3 regions of the Paenibacillus sp. FSL R5-0517 genome follow, and region 1 is predicted to be linked to each of the others. Evidence: predicted binding sites of a transcription regulator. Region 1 holds the regulator's gene; each other region holds the start of a gene.
What was found. Region 1 encodes LexA, which represses DNA repair genes until DNA is damaged. Its sites were predicted from a motif close to CGAACATATGTTCG; they were not measured.
Positions count from the first base shown of each region.

Region 2: the regulator LexA is predicted to act here: its motif matches at 3,025-3,038, upstream of ruvC (crossover junction endodeoxyribonuclease RuvC).
Region 3: the regulator LexA is predicted to act here: its motif matches at 2,528-2,541, upstream of recA (recombinase RecA).

Region 1 covers NZ_CP150235.1:4,025,236-4,030,102, forward strand. The annotation lists gene MKX40_RS17690 (HAD family hydrolase) at 1-726, opposite strand, end outside; gene MKX40_RS17695 (hypothetical protein) at 755-1,264, opposite strand; gene MKX40_RS17700 (DUF896 domain-containing protein) at 1,390-1,599, opposite strand; gene MKX40_RS17705 (LysM peptidoglycan-binding domain-containing protein) at 1,694-2,071, opposite strand; gene lexA (transcriptional repressor LexA) at 2,368-2,994, shown strand; gene MKX40_RS17715 (aldehyde dehydrogenase) at 3,102-4,403, opposite strand.
Region 2 covers NZ_CP150235.1:5,425,369-5,430,235, forward strand. The annotation lists gene MKX40_RS24200 (SpoIID/LytB domain-containing protein) at 1-523, opposite strand, end outside; gene ruvB (Holliday junction branch migration DNA helicase RuvB) at 645-1,655, opposite strand; gene ruvA (Holliday junction branch migration protein RuvA) at 1,711-2,325, opposite strand; gene ruvC (crossover junction endodeoxyribonuclease RuvC) at 2,322-2,825, opposite strand; gene MKX40_RS24220 (BofC C-terminal domain-containing protein) at 3,116-3,808, opposite strand; tRNA gene MKX40_RS24225 (tRNA-Pro) at 4,053-4,126, opposite strand; tRNA gene MKX40_RS24230 (tRNA-Leu) at 4,134-4,212, opposite strand; tRNA gene MKX40_RS24235 (tRNA-Arg) at 4,230-4,306, opposite strand; tRNA gene MKX40_RS24240 (tRNA-Gly) at 4,313-4,387, opposite strand; tRNA gene MKX40_RS24245 (tRNA-Asp) at 4,411-4,488, opposite strand; tRNA gene MKX40_RS24250 (tRNA-Met) at 4,516-4,589, opposite strand; tRNA gene MKX40_RS24255 (tRNA-Val) at 4,608-4,683, opposite strand; tRNA gene MKX40_RS24260 (tRNA-Glu) at 4,690-4,761, opposite strand; tRNA gene MKX40_RS24265 (tRNA-Asn) at 4,766-4,841, opposite strand.
Region 3 covers NZ_CP150235.1:2,545,592-2,550,458, reverse strand. The annotation lists gene rny (ribonuclease Y) at 1-71, opposite strand, end outside; gene MKX40_RS11550 (regulatory protein RecX) at 382-1,119, opposite strand; gene recA (recombinase RecA) at 1,394-2,458, opposite strand; gene MKX40_RS11540 (competence/damage-inducible protein A) at 2,702-3,958, opposite strand; gene pgsA (CDP-diacylglycerol--glycerol-3-phosphate 3-phosphatidyltransferase) at 4,067-4,654, opposite strand.

The sequences.
Region 1 (4,867 bases):
TTCATTGTTGGTCTTATGCTCACGGTTAATCCATACGGCTTGGATGCCTGCTGATAGAGCACCACGAATATCCGTCGTCAACTTGTCCCCAACCATCATGCTCTCTTCGGGTTTAACACCCAGTTTACTCAAAGCATGCTCGAATATGGACGGATCTGGTTTTCCTTTTCCAAAGTTACCCGAGATAACAATCTCATCAAAGAAAGGAGTCAATTCAGGTACACCATCCAACTTCTCTTGTTGCAAAGCAGGACAACCGTTCGTTAACAGCAAAAGTTTGTATTTCCCTTGTAATTGACGCAAAGTATCCATCGTTTCTTCGTACACATGAGGTCTGGATCTACGTTCTACTCCAAACTGCACGGCCAGTTGTTCAGCAAGATCTTCCCGATCTATACCCAACTTCAACAAGCCACGACGCCAGGATTCTTTACGATAAGCTGGAGCAAGTTGTTCCAACTGACGGAACTCAGCTTGATCCCCACCAGTAAAGTTGGCCCAAAGGCCTTCAAACGGATTGATTCCAATCATTTTGGTAAAAGGAAAGGTCTCATAAGATTCATACAGTGCACGTGCCTCGTTACGAACAGCTTCTTCAAGTTCCTCCGGTTTGACCCCAGTCTCTTGTGCTGCAATTAGACAAGTCTCATGAAATGCTTCTCGAACACTGCGCTCATCCCACAATAAAGTATCATCCAGGTCGAACAAAATCGCTTTTAACGCCATTCCGATCATCTACCCCTTTATGCAATAATTACTTATCGATCGTTTCCACGGTGATCTGGTGTGCTTTTGCAAACTTCAGCAAACGTTCTGCAATCGCATCTGTATCGTAACGATTCAATAACTTGGTGAACACCCATCTTTTCCCGCGACTTTTATGTTCGATAACAACTGTGCCTGGTTCAATTCTGAATTTGACAATATCTTCAACCCCGATTGAACGTTCACGATTACCCTTTGTCGTTATAATCCGATTACTGCTGATCTTGATGTATGGACGACGAAGCATGAAGATGACTGCCAAAAATACGTAAAGCAGCATCGTCACCCAGTCCCAGGTTGTCATCGGAGCTTGCACAAGGAACGTGCTCATAAACAGATACAAAAAGGCGAGACCGATCAAAAATATAGGGAACAAAAGGCTACGTCCCTTAAAGACTTCTTCACCTGGTGTACCTGTGATGGGCTGACCACTTTTTTTGCGTTGCTGATTTAACTGCTTGGAATTTTTCTTAACCGTTCTCTCGAACGAACGCGACATGAGAATCCCCCTTATGTGTCTTTGTATCGGCTTACATAACTGTAAACCAACATTTCCCCCTATAAATTGCATACTCAGAATAACAGGAAGAAACCTAAATATCATAATGATATCATTAGGTTTCGTTAGTGTTTGAGTTTGCCTTGGTGGCCTTTGTCATTCTCATCATCAACAATCTCAATGGTATCCAGTTGTTGTCTGAAATTGCTGCGAATATTACTCAAATAAATCTCTCTTAGCTCGGCACGTTCAGCAAGTTCTTCCGCCGACAATCCAGTGGACTTTTGCTTACGAGCCAATTCGTTAATACGTGCTACCAGACTATCTATATCCAAGCTTGTCCCCTCCAAAAATACAAAGTCATATTAACTTTGCCATGATAAAGGCTGCTTGTCAAGCTGACACGCGTTAACTCTCATTGATGTGCTTTTATTCTGCGAATTGCGGTAGAGTTAGTACTTGTCCCACTTGGATCGAAGTCGCTTGAAGTTGATTCACTTTCTTAATTGCTTCTATATATATACGTGTATCCATATTAGTCGGTTTATGTTCCAAAGAAATACTCCATAATGTTTCCCCTTGTGAAACGGCTATCTTTCCTCCAGGCAGAACATCATTCTCATTGCCAGCAAATACCGTTAATACAGTGCTACATCCAATAAATATAATCAAAGAAGTGATGGCTACCTTTAATATCCATGAAGAAATCTTGAAACGCGCTAAAACCTTCTTGTAGTTCCCTATGTTAGACTTCACCAGTTCCGAATTCATCGGTTCATAAATACTTTGATAAGTTGAATATCTCATTAAATACCCGCCTCCAAACGTTTGTTCCTATCTATTGAAATCAATATAACACGAACACTTGTTTTGTTCAATAGATTTTTAGAACAATTGTTCGCTTATTTTTTGAAGGAGAAATATCTTAATTCAAACCCTTCTGCGAAGCATTTGCAGTATTTTGCTCTCACTTTTGAACAAATTCTGTTTTATAAGTTAAAAAACACTGATTATATGCCATTTTATTTAGAACTTATGTTTGTACGAACGGAGGTTCTATGTTATAATTTTCCCAAACGTTACTAAAATGGGGTTGATACGGTATGTCGAAGATATCCAGCAGGCAGCAGGCAATTCTGGAATTTATACGAAATGAAGTCCGGTTGAAGGGGTATCCTCCTTCCGTACGGGAAATTGGTGAAGCTGTTGGACTGGCTTCCAGCTCAACAGTACATGGACATTTGGATCGCCTGGAGAAAAAAGGTTTGATCCGACGCGACCCTACCAAGCCAAGAGCCATTGAGCTTTTGAGCCAGGAAGAATCTGAGCATTCTCATCAATTTGCTCATAGCGTTGCACGTATTCCTGTCGTTGGTAAGGTTACAGCCGGAGTTCCAATTACTGCAACCGAGAACATTGAAGACTACTTCCCTCTTCCTACACATTATGTAGGTGAACAGAAAGTGTTTATGCTTTCGGTAGTCGGAGATAGTATGGTGGAAGCAGGAATCGTTAACGGAGATTACGTTATTGTCCGTCAACAGCAAACTGCTGATAACGGTGATATCGTAGTGGCAATGACTGAAGACGATGAAGCTACAGTGAAAACGTTCTATAAAGAGAAAGATCATATTCGCCTTCAACCGGAGAATGCGACCTTCGAGCCTTTACGTTTGAAACACGTTAGTATTCTGGGTAAAGTCATTGGCCTTTTCCGAGATATTCATTAATAACTAACCTGAGTAACAAAACTAGATGCAATACACTGAATACAAAAAGAGGTTGCCCTGATGAACAGGACAACCTCTTTTTATGTTTATATTGTTTTATCTGCTAATTATTCACTGCGTTTCAGAACACTCTTGTGATGCGAGAACACATCAAAGCTCTGTTGTCCGTGATATGAGCCCATACCACTCTCTCCTACACCACCAAACGGAAGATAATGCGAAGTCATATGAGAAAGCGTGTCATTAATACATCCCCCACCGAAGGAAACTTGATTCAGCACCTGATCCTGTAGTTGCTCATCCTGTGTGAAGAGATATAGTGCCAATGGTTTTGGCCGGCGAACAATCTCATCCAGCACGGGATTCAGGTCGCTGTACGTAAATATGGGAAGAATCGGACCAAAGATCTCTTCTTGCATGACAGGTGAATCCCAGTTCACATCTCCAAGTACAGTCGGCTCAATCAGCAACTGCTCACGCACAGACCGTCCACCTATCAGCGTTTTGCCATCTGTAAGAAATTTCGACAACCGATCAAAGTTACGCGCGTTGACAATATGCGGGAAATCAGCATTCTGTAACACATCATCCCCAAATTTATCTTTGACCTCTGCGCCAATCAGATTAATCAATTCATCATGAACTTGTTCATGCACAAGCAAGTAATCCGGAGCAACACATGTTTGCCCTGCATTCAGGAACTTACCACGAACAATACGCTGAGCTACCAGCTTCAGATCTGCGTCACTATGGACAATAGCAGGACTCTTACCGCCTAATTCAAGAGTTACAGGAGTCAGGTGCTCCGCAGCTGCCCTCATAACAATGCGACCAACACCCGTACTGCCTGTGAAGAAAATATAATCAAACTTCTCTTTCAACAATGCTGTGCTGGCTTCGACTTCCCCTTCCATAACGGCAATATACTTTTGAGGAAAGATCTCCTGAATAAGATCATACGTCAGACGAGATACGGCTGGTGTTAATTCAGAAGGCTTGATAACTGCACAGTTACCGGCTGCAATTGCTCCAATCAGTGGACCAAACGCCAGTTGGAAAGGATAGTTCCAAGGTGCAATAATAAGAGCCACTCCGTATGGTTCAGGGTAAATGGTGCTCACCCCATCCGGCATAGCTGAATTGGTTGGGACTTGTTTTGGCGCAGCCCATTCCTCCAGATGTTCTAATGCAAAATCCAATTCACCCAGAACAATGCGAATCTCGGAACCGTAAGCTTCGGCCTCGGATTTGTTCAGATCCGCCCGAAGTGCATCTTGAATCCGTTGCTGATACTTTTCGATTCCTTTTCTAAGCTGTTGAAGTGCATTAATCCGATACTCAATATTTTTAGTTTGTCCTGTATAAAAAAATGTACGTTGTTCTGTCACCAATTGTTTTGCCTGATCCATATTAACATCTCCAATTAATTATTTAAAATTAAATTGCTCAAAATTCAATTAAAGTATACCTCTTCTATATGAAACTATCAACATAATATTGAAACTTTAATTTGAAACTTTCTGAAATTTGGCAGGAATTTAATAGAACAGAGTTAAAAGTCCCTTTTGTTTCATGACTATCAGAATTTACAGGAAGCTTGATTTAAACTTTTGCTGCCCACAATTTAATGCACTTTAGAAAGAGTCCTAATTTCAGTTTTTTTTCATAGATTACTAGATAAATAATAATGGTTTTTCGCTACAACAATTATGAAGTGATACAATTCATTAAATTGAGAGGTTTATTAACCATATATAAAAAACTCTCCTTTCATTAATGATAAGAGAGTTTTTAGGATTATCTATCGGTGAAAGTATGTATTTTGTTAGTTATATGTAAGCCTTGGTTACAGACAAACACAGAAATGCTATGT
Region 2 (4,867 bases), 1.4 Mb from region 1:
CAGACAGGCGCTTACTTCCGGTCACAGTTGGCTTTTGACCAGCCAATTGAGCTGCTGCTACCTTTTGTACCCGTGTAACAGCTTGTCCAGCCAGTGCCTCTGTTGCATAGTTACCTGTGTAGAGTTGATAGATGGCATTTCCATTCACAGACGTTGTAAACAGCAACGGCTTATCCGCGGTTGCCTGCAACAATTTGGCTGCTGCAGATGCTGCCTTGAAATCCCCTGTTTCCAACACTTTCACTCTGAATCCATCTGCACTGAAACGGACCTGTCCAGCCGGAAGACCTACATTTGCGCCACTTTCCGATTGGATACTCCATTGTCCCGTTGATTCAAGTGTAATAAGTGGTGTAGTTGATTTATACGTACTGCCCAGATTCGCAAACATGGCTACACGGATTGTCTGTCCATCATTACCTGCTGCATACGCAGGCACTTGAAGACAACCTACTGTCAAAAGAGCTGCCGCCAGTACCTTCAATCGACGACTCCACTTCTTCGTTCGTATTGCTTTTCCCACATTCAGACTCCTCTCCATGCAATGCCTTCACTTTATATCGGATTAACAAACGTAAACTTCAATGTTTATGGTGAACCTTCAATTGGTAAACGTTCAAATCGTGGACTTTCACGTGGCTCGATTATTTTCCGTCTCTTGGTGGAACAGGTAGACCCAAATGATGATAGGCAAGATCTGTTACGATTCTCCCCCTTGGTGTACGCTGAATCATGCCAATCTGAAGCAGATACGGTTCGTAGACATCCTCAATCGTCTGACTTTCTTCACCGATTGTAGCAGCAATGGTATCCAAACCTACCGGGCCTCCCCGGAAGCTGTTGATCATCGATTTGAGCATCTTATGATCAATCTCATCCAGGCCACGCGGATCAATCTGAAGTCGTTGCAATGCTTCTTCAGCCAATGTCTGCGTAATAATCCCGTCACCACGAACCTGTGCAAAGTCACGTACTCGTTTAAGCAAACGGTTGGCAATCCTCGGTGTCCCACGTGAGCGCAATGCAATCTCTTGCGCAGCATCTCCCACAATCTCCACACCCAAAATCTCGGTAGAGCGCGAGACGATATAAGCCAGCTCATCAACCGTATAGAATTCCAAGCGGCTGATAACACCAAACCGATCTCGAAGTGGCGCAGACAGCAAGCCAGCACGTGTTGTAGCCCCAATCAGAGTGAATGGCGGCAGATCCAGCCGAACGGACCGAGCACTTGGACCTTTACCAATCATTATATCCAATGCCGAATCTTCCATAGCGGGGTACATGACTTCTTCAACCGTACGATGCAAACGATGAATCTCATCGATGAACAGCACATCGCCTTCCTGCAGATTGGTTAACAATGCTGCAAGATCACCCGGGCGTTCAATGGCCGGGCCTGACGTAGTTCGTAAATTAACACCCAATTCATTGGCAATAATATTGGCAAGTGTTGTCTTACCCAGTCCAGGTGGTCCATATAACAAAACGTGATCCAATGCCTCATTACGAAATTTGGCAGCTTCAATATATATCTTTAAATTTTCCTTCACCTGATTCTGTCCGATATATTCATTCAAATACCGGGGACGAAGACTCAACTCAACATTTTGGTCTTCCATCATCAGGTTCGCGGAAATAATCCGATCATCCATGTTCATCCCTACCTTTTTTTGCAGGCTACAGCTATATTATAATATGCAATTTGTATTATCCCGTAAACAGCATTTGCAGCGCTTTTTTCATCAACACATCAACGGAATCCGCTGTAGTAACATCCTTTTTCAATTTGAGCCATACTTTATCAAGTTCACTGTCAGTATACCCAAGTGCCTTGAGACCTTCACGTGCCTCATCCCAGGCTGAACCACTTCCCGACTCTTCCGATGGAGGAGCGAACAAACCTGTTGCATACGCTGCCGCTCCAAAACTATCCAGCTTATCCTTGAGATCCAGGATCATGCGTTGCGCTGTCTTCTTCCCGATGCCTGGCAATTTGGTCAAGAACGTTAAATTCTCTTGGTAAATCGCTGTAACCACATGTTCTGGTGTACCTCCAGCGAGTATGCCCAGCGCCACTTTGGGACCAATACCGGATACTTCAATCAGTTTGCGGAACAAGCGCTGTTCATCCCGTGTCACAAATCCAAACAGCAGCATCGCATCCTCACGCACATGATGGTGAGTGTACACGGTAATTTCGCCTTCTTGCTTAGCGAACGCAAATGGATTCGGACAAAATACGCGATACCCCACACCATGAACGTCCAACACAATATAATCATTCTCTACATGAATGAACTGTCCTCTTAGAAAATCAATCATTTTCGCAATACCTCATTCAACTTGGAATTTAATGTATAAGAGTGCGCATGGCACACGGCTACAGCCAACGCATCCGCTACGTCATCCGGTTTAGGAATGACTTGAAGACGCAAGAACATTTTGACCATCTCCTGCACTTGCTTCTTCTCAGCCTTACCGTACCCAACAACAGCCTGCTTGATCTGCATTGGTGTATACTCTGCAATAGGCAAACCCTTCTGTGCAGCAGCAAGTACCATGACGCCCCTAGCCTGACTGACAGACATCGCTGTTGTAACGTTCCGATTGAAAAAAAGTTTCTCTAACGCTACTGCGTCCGGTTTGTACTTATCAATTAATTGCACCATACCTTCATATACATGAAGCAACCGTTCCTCTTCAGGGGTATGAGCTTCCGTCTGAATACATCCATATTGTACGGGTACCACTTTACTGCCGATTTTATCAACAAAACCAAAACCAACAATCGCAATCCCCGGGTCAATTCCCAAAAAACGCAAAACCATCTCTCCCTCACAAAAGCGAACATATGTATCGTTCATTTCATTATAACAAAAGATAGACCCTGCGGCAGGAAAAACTTTGTCTAACCCATTACTCGTCTTTATTCGTGATTTTTTTCATGTTTATTCGTATTTTCATGTATTTCGGCAAAAACGACAAAAAGGACATCTCTTCGATGTCCATCACCACATTCCACGTATATTAGTTCGCGAAACACCAATGCCACTGGTCTCCAACCATCTAATTATTACTTCAGTATCTTAACGTTGTAAGTTAGCACAAAAGATTACCCGCCATTGCGGATTAAATGATGATCTTCATCCACCGCATAGTCACTAAACGTTGAGATTACGCTATCATACTCATCCTTGTCCTGAATCCGGATACCCTGCTGCAATTGCTCCAGCACCCCTTCAGGCAAAGAACTCTCCAACGTCCCCACATCCAACTGAAAAAACGTACGAATAACCTTCTCTTCTGCAGGCTTACCCTCATACAAATTAAGGTTCCCCACAGCATCTATGCTAATATACGCCTGCTGTTTGCAAAGCGGTGAAAGGTCATCTACACGTTGCTTCAAATGCAACTCATCTGATGTTCCAACGGTAGCATCCCATTCCGGATGTTGAACCAGCAGCATCTTCAACTGTGGTCTAGCCATCTTGCCCAACTGTTCTGTCTCCACTCCGCAAATGTACTGTGTTTCCAAAACCACACTCGTTAAATGATCCGGATCAGTATTAAGTTGCTCTACTAACGCCTGAATCTCCTGATCAGATCTGGTCTCCGGCGTAACAGGTCCCATCACACTAGTTGCCTCACTAAAATTAGTGGTCAGCAAACGTTCAATCGCCGATGAGATAGACAATCCGCTGTAAGCCAATATCGTAACTGCAAGCAAAGCAACCGTCATCCATACTGTTCGTTTCCACCGTCGCCAGCGTCTCTTGAATTGTTTCCTGAAGTTAAACGTGTTCACATGAACCCCTTCTATCACTTTTTAAACCTATTGTGACCTAAAGAACGAGGCTTTATGCAAAACTTGTCGTCTGAAGAGTAACCCGTATATTCATGAACCAAGGGACCATGGGCCAATAGCTGATGGCATATTGAAAGTTATGTTAAGCACACATCGTAATCGTATTCCCTTTGTAATATCGCAACGTAATAAAGATAAACACAAAAAAAGTACTATCTATAAGTTAGATAGTACTTTTTCGAGATCGGGATGACACGATTTGAACATGCGACCCCCTGGTCCCAAACCAGGTGCTCTACCAAGCTGAGCTACATCCCGTTATATATACCGGCGAGAGGACTCGAACCTCCACGGTTTCCCACTCGATTTTGAGTCGAGCGCGTCTGCCATTCCGCCACGCCGGCAAATTATGAAGTTATAATGGCGCGCCCTGAGAGATTCGAACTCCCGGCCTTTTGATTCGTAGTCAAACGCTCTATCCAGCTGAGCTAAGGGCGCAAATATTGGAGCGGAAGACGGGAATCGAACCCGCGACCCTCGCCTTGGCAAGGCGATGCTCTACCGCTGAGCCACTTCCGCATACGGTATTGATAGATATAAAATGGCGGAACCGACGGGATTCGAACCCGCGATCTCCTGCGTGACAGGCAGGCATGTTAGGCCAACTACACCACGGTTCCAGATCACTTTCCATTGGGAAAGTATAATTGCGGGGGCAGGATTTGAACCTGCGGCCTTCGGGTTATGAGCCCGACGAGCTACCGGGCTGCTCCACCCCGCGTCGTTATTAAAAATCTTATGGTGGAGGCTGAGGGGATCGAACCCCCGACCCTCTGCTTGTAAGGCAGATGCTCTCCCAGCTGAGCTAAGCCTCCATAATATGACCCGTAGGGGATTCGAACCCCTGTTACCTCCGTGAAAGGGAGGTGTCTTAACCCCTTGACCAACGGGCCTTAATGGCTCCCCGAACAGGGCTCGAACCTGTGACAACTCGATTAACAGTCGAGTGCTCTACCAACTGAGCTATCAGGGAATAATATGCATTTGCAGGGCAAATGC
Region 3 (4,867 bases), 1.5 Mb from region 1:
ATAAAATATCCTACTCCGAACCCAATGAATAGCGCGGCTGCAACGAGAGCGATCGTGATTGCAATTTCCATACTGTTCACCTCCTCGTTGGTTCCTCCAAGGCATTCCTTGGGTCAATTTGCAGTTTTCAAACCTTACATATTTTTGGGAATAACGAATACTCACGGCGATCCCCCGCCGATTTTCATTTCACATGTACATGTTTCCACGTACTATTCACTGTTTCCAGCGAACCCATAATTAAGAATGGTATAAATCTTAAGAAACCGAAACCGCTTTTTTGGAAGGAAAAAGGGTTGTCCATTTCTTACAGACTCATGTCCATTTTAGTATTTGACGAAAGAAATTGTCAAGAGAATGCAGTATGGAGACTCTAGTCTGCTAATCCCATAACAACGCTTCGTCATCTTCGGCGTCTTCAGCCTCATCTTCTTCAATTAAACAATTCACGACCCGGCGCACCATATCCATTGAAAAACCACGTCTCATTAAGAAGGGGAGCGTTTTATTTTTCTTCTCTTTGACGTCCCCTTTGACCTGATTCCATTTTTTTCGTCCGGCACTCAATGCAGTCTCAAATTCCGCATCCGCACTGACACCTTCCAGCGCTTCAACAATAAGATCATTGGCAATGCCCTTTTGACGGAGCTCTTGCCTTATCCACAGTTTTCCCTTCCGCTTGCCCTCCATACGCTGTCTTGTCCATTCCTTCGCAAATAGGTCATCATCCACCAAATTCTCGCGCTCAAGTCGATCCAGCGTCTCTTCAATTAAAGGTGCAGCAAACTCTTTTTGACGAAGTTTCTGACTTAATTCATGTCGTGTACGCGGCTTATGTTCCAAAAAACGTAGAGACTGTGTATACGTCCGCTGTCGCTCGTCAGCTACAATGATTTCTTCCAGATCCTTCTTCATAAACGTATTGCCTTGAGTCATCCTGTATTTAATCATTACATCTTCAAGAACCGTTATGGAGTGGATGCCAAAAGAGATTCGATAACGAGCTTGCCTGTGCTTTGTCCGTTCTACACGCGTAATTATAAGTTCTTCGTTGTCCGGAAATTGGGATAGGCCATCCTGTTCTGCTTCTTCATATAAATCCTCGTCATGTTGATCCATTCAGGTCTCCCCTTTCACATCATGTTCATTCTGACTACATCAAGCACATCTTCACATAAAGAATGCTAATACAAAAGGCCGGGAACTCAGCCCGGCCTTTGTCTCCACAGTAGCGTGCCAACAGCCCCTGTCCATTGGGACAGGGGCTGTTGGACAGCAAGAGCAGTCCCACTACAATCCACTTATCCAGATTGATCCAAGCTCAATCAGATAAGTTTATGGAGCCCAGTGGGAAACACCCTCAGGGCCTCCCAGCAAGGGAGGCTTTGAGAGATTACTCGTTGATTTCAAACAATTCTTGTTCTTCTTCTGCTTCTTTTTGTTGCTCTTCACTCGTTGGCGCAGGAACTGCGGTAGTCAAGTTACTAGCTACCCGAATTTTTTGTTCAATGATTTCAGCAATATCTTTATGCTCTTTCATGAACTGCTTCGCGTTCTCACGGCCTTGTCCTAAACGCTCACCTTCGTAAGAGTACCAAGCACCACTTTTATTAACGATGTCCAGCTCAGTACCAATATCAATGATACTGCCTTCTCTCGAAATACCCTCGCCATACATGATATCCACTTCCGCTTGTTTAAACGGAGGTGCCACTTTGTTTTTCACAACTTTAATACGAGTACGGTTACCAATCATGTCATTGCCTGATTTGATACTCTCAATACGACGTACATCCAGACGTACCGTAGAATAAAACTTCAGAGCACGACCACCAGGTGTTGTTTCCGGGTTACCAAACATAACGCCGACTTTCTCACGAAGCTGGTTGATGAAGATTGCGATTGTTTTGGATTTGCTGATTGCACCAGACAATTTACGCAACGCCTGAGACATCAAACGCGCTTGCAAACCAACGTGTGAATCACCCATTTCGCCTTCAATCTCTGCTTTTGGAACCAATGCAGCTACAGAGTCAATAACGACGATATCTACTGCACCACTGCGTACAAGAGCTTCTGCAATTTCCAGCCCTTGCTCACCCGTATCTGGCTGAGATAGAAGCAATTCGTCAATGTTAACGCCCAATTTACTTGCATATTGAGGATCAAGAGCATGCTCAGCATCGATAAAGGCTGCTTGTCCACCAACACGTTGTACTTCAGCAATCGCATGCAATGCGACAGTTGTTTTACCTGAAGATTCAGGTCCATATATTTCAACAATACGGCCTTTAGGCAAGCCGCCTGTTCCTAATGCAATATCCAAAGCCAAGGAACCACTGGGAATAATTTCCACATTCATATGAGTGGACTCACCCAGTTTCATGATGGATCCTTTACCAAATTGCTTCTCTATTTGACGGAGCGCCATATCAAGCGCGGCACGACGGTCTGACAATAAGCTCACACCCTTTACTGTTTATAAGATAATGATACCTTGTTTTAACACGTTTGCCAAGCTTTTTTTCGAACATACATTCGTTTTTTTTGTAAAGGCCGAGGCGCCTCTTCCTCAAAGAAACTTTCCATTAAACAGAAAAAAGAACCGTAAACAAGGCTGTAAAGCCTAATTCTGCGGTTCTTCCGTCTTCCTTAATTATACTTCTTTAGAGCTTCAAATGCAATCGAAGCTATTAACTAATCAATCCATCGCCACAAGTTTTTGCCATAAGCGATAGAGAATCGCTTTGGCTGAACGAATGCGGACAGTCTCGCGATTACCATTAATACGCAGTTCATGAATTTCCGTCTCTTTTCCACGTTCAGCCAGAGCGATGAAGACAAGTCCGGGTGGCTTGCGTTCCGAATATCCCGGTCCAGCTACACCGGTAACAGCCAAGCCAAAATCAGCATCGCCAATCATGCGGATCTGCTCAGCAAGCACTTTTGCAACCTCAGGACTTACCGCTCCAGGTGCATCTTCACCTTCCAGATAATCATGAGGCACATTTAGCAGCTTTTCCTTAATCTCATTGGAGTAACAAACAATTCCACCTTTGAGCATTGAAGCACTTCCCGGTACAGAAGTCAGACTTTGCATGACAAGACCTCCTGTACAGCTCTCAGCAGCGCTAAGCGTCAGCCCCATGTCAGACATCATGGTTACAATTGTGTACTCTATAGGCACATCCTCGTTCGCGTAGAGATGTTCTGTCAAACGCTCCCGAATCTGAACCTCCATCGCATCCAGCTTCAGCTTCGCCTCTCCTTCACTCGTAGCCTTAGTGGAGACACGTACCGTAACTTCGCCTTCGCTCGCGTAAGGAGCAATTGTAGGGTCTGTCTGCGCGTCAATCAGATCCAGCAGTCGATCCTCCAGAGCAGATTCACCGATACCTGCGAATTTGAGCATTCGGGAATAGATCGGCATTTCTTCTGTAAGCACATGCTGGAACAGCCAAGGCTTGACTTCCTGTTCAAACATTGGAATTAGCTCTTTGGGTGGTCCAGGCATCACAACATAATGTTTATCATTATCAGAAATCGCATTTCCTGCCGCAAGACCCGTTTCATTGGCCAGAGGTGTCCCACCCTCAATAACAATTGCCTGACGTCGGTTATTTTCTGTCATGTCCACATTACGATCTCTGAAAAAGCTCTCAATTTTATCCATCGCCATTCGATCCGTATGCAGTTTTCGGTTAAGAACAGCTGCGAGCGCATCCTTGGTCAGATCATCTTGAGTGGGTCCGATGCCACCGGAAAATAAAATAACGTCAGCACGGCCCTGTGCAATGCGAATAGCTTCACTAAGTCGGTTCAGGTTATCCCCAACCACCGTTTGGAAATATACATCGATCCCCATCGCAGCCAATTCACGGGATAGGTATCTGGCATTGGTATTGACGATTTGTCCAAGCAGTAGCTCTGTGCCAACTGCAATGATTTCTGCCTTCATTGAGCATCCTCCTGTACATGTGGTGAGTGATCAAAGGGCAATAGGATAATTTCCTATTGCCCCTGACCCAATGCTTCCTTCATGATTACCCATTTTTAGAACCAACTATTATGCTTTTGTTAAATGAAGCAGGTTTTTGTTTTTGATAAAGTAATCGATACCCGACCAGATGGTAATAAGCGCTGCTGCCCATACTGCGATAATATCGACGTGAATACCCGTGTATGAGAACGGGAAATTGTTCAACAGCAACAACACAATTGCCACAATCTGCACTACCGTCTTCAGCTTGCCCCAGGCACTCGCAGCAACAACCGAACCATCCAGCAATGCGATTTGGCGCAAGCCGGTAACTGCAAATTCACGACTAATAATAACCACTGCAATCCAAGAATCCAGCTTGCCCATCTCCACGAGCGAGATCAAAACTGCAGTAACCAACAGCTTGTCTGCGAGCGGATCAAGCAGTTTTCCTAGATTGGTAACCATGTTATTTTTCCGCGCAAGGTATCCGTCGATTCCATCTGTGCTTGCGGCGATGATAAAAATAACAGCAGCAATCAGTTGATTATACGGAAGCGAAAAGCTTCCAAGCTGCAACGGCTCTGGATAAAATGGAAAATCCACGAGCAGGAACACCATCAAAAAAGGGATTAAGCAAATTCGTGCAAGCGTAATCCGGTTGGGTAAATTCACAAGACGCCCTCCCTCATATCCTCCATTACTCCAAACAATCATCATAATCCCGTTATCATCATCCGGAACATGAAATGTACATTTTCAATGTCAATCCATATTAACATGATCCCACTATGTAGAAACGCAAAAAAATAAGTCAACCGCTCAAAAGCAAAACCGCTTTAAACGTTCCGGTGACTTCCAGAAGATGTACTGCTTTTCACAAAGTCA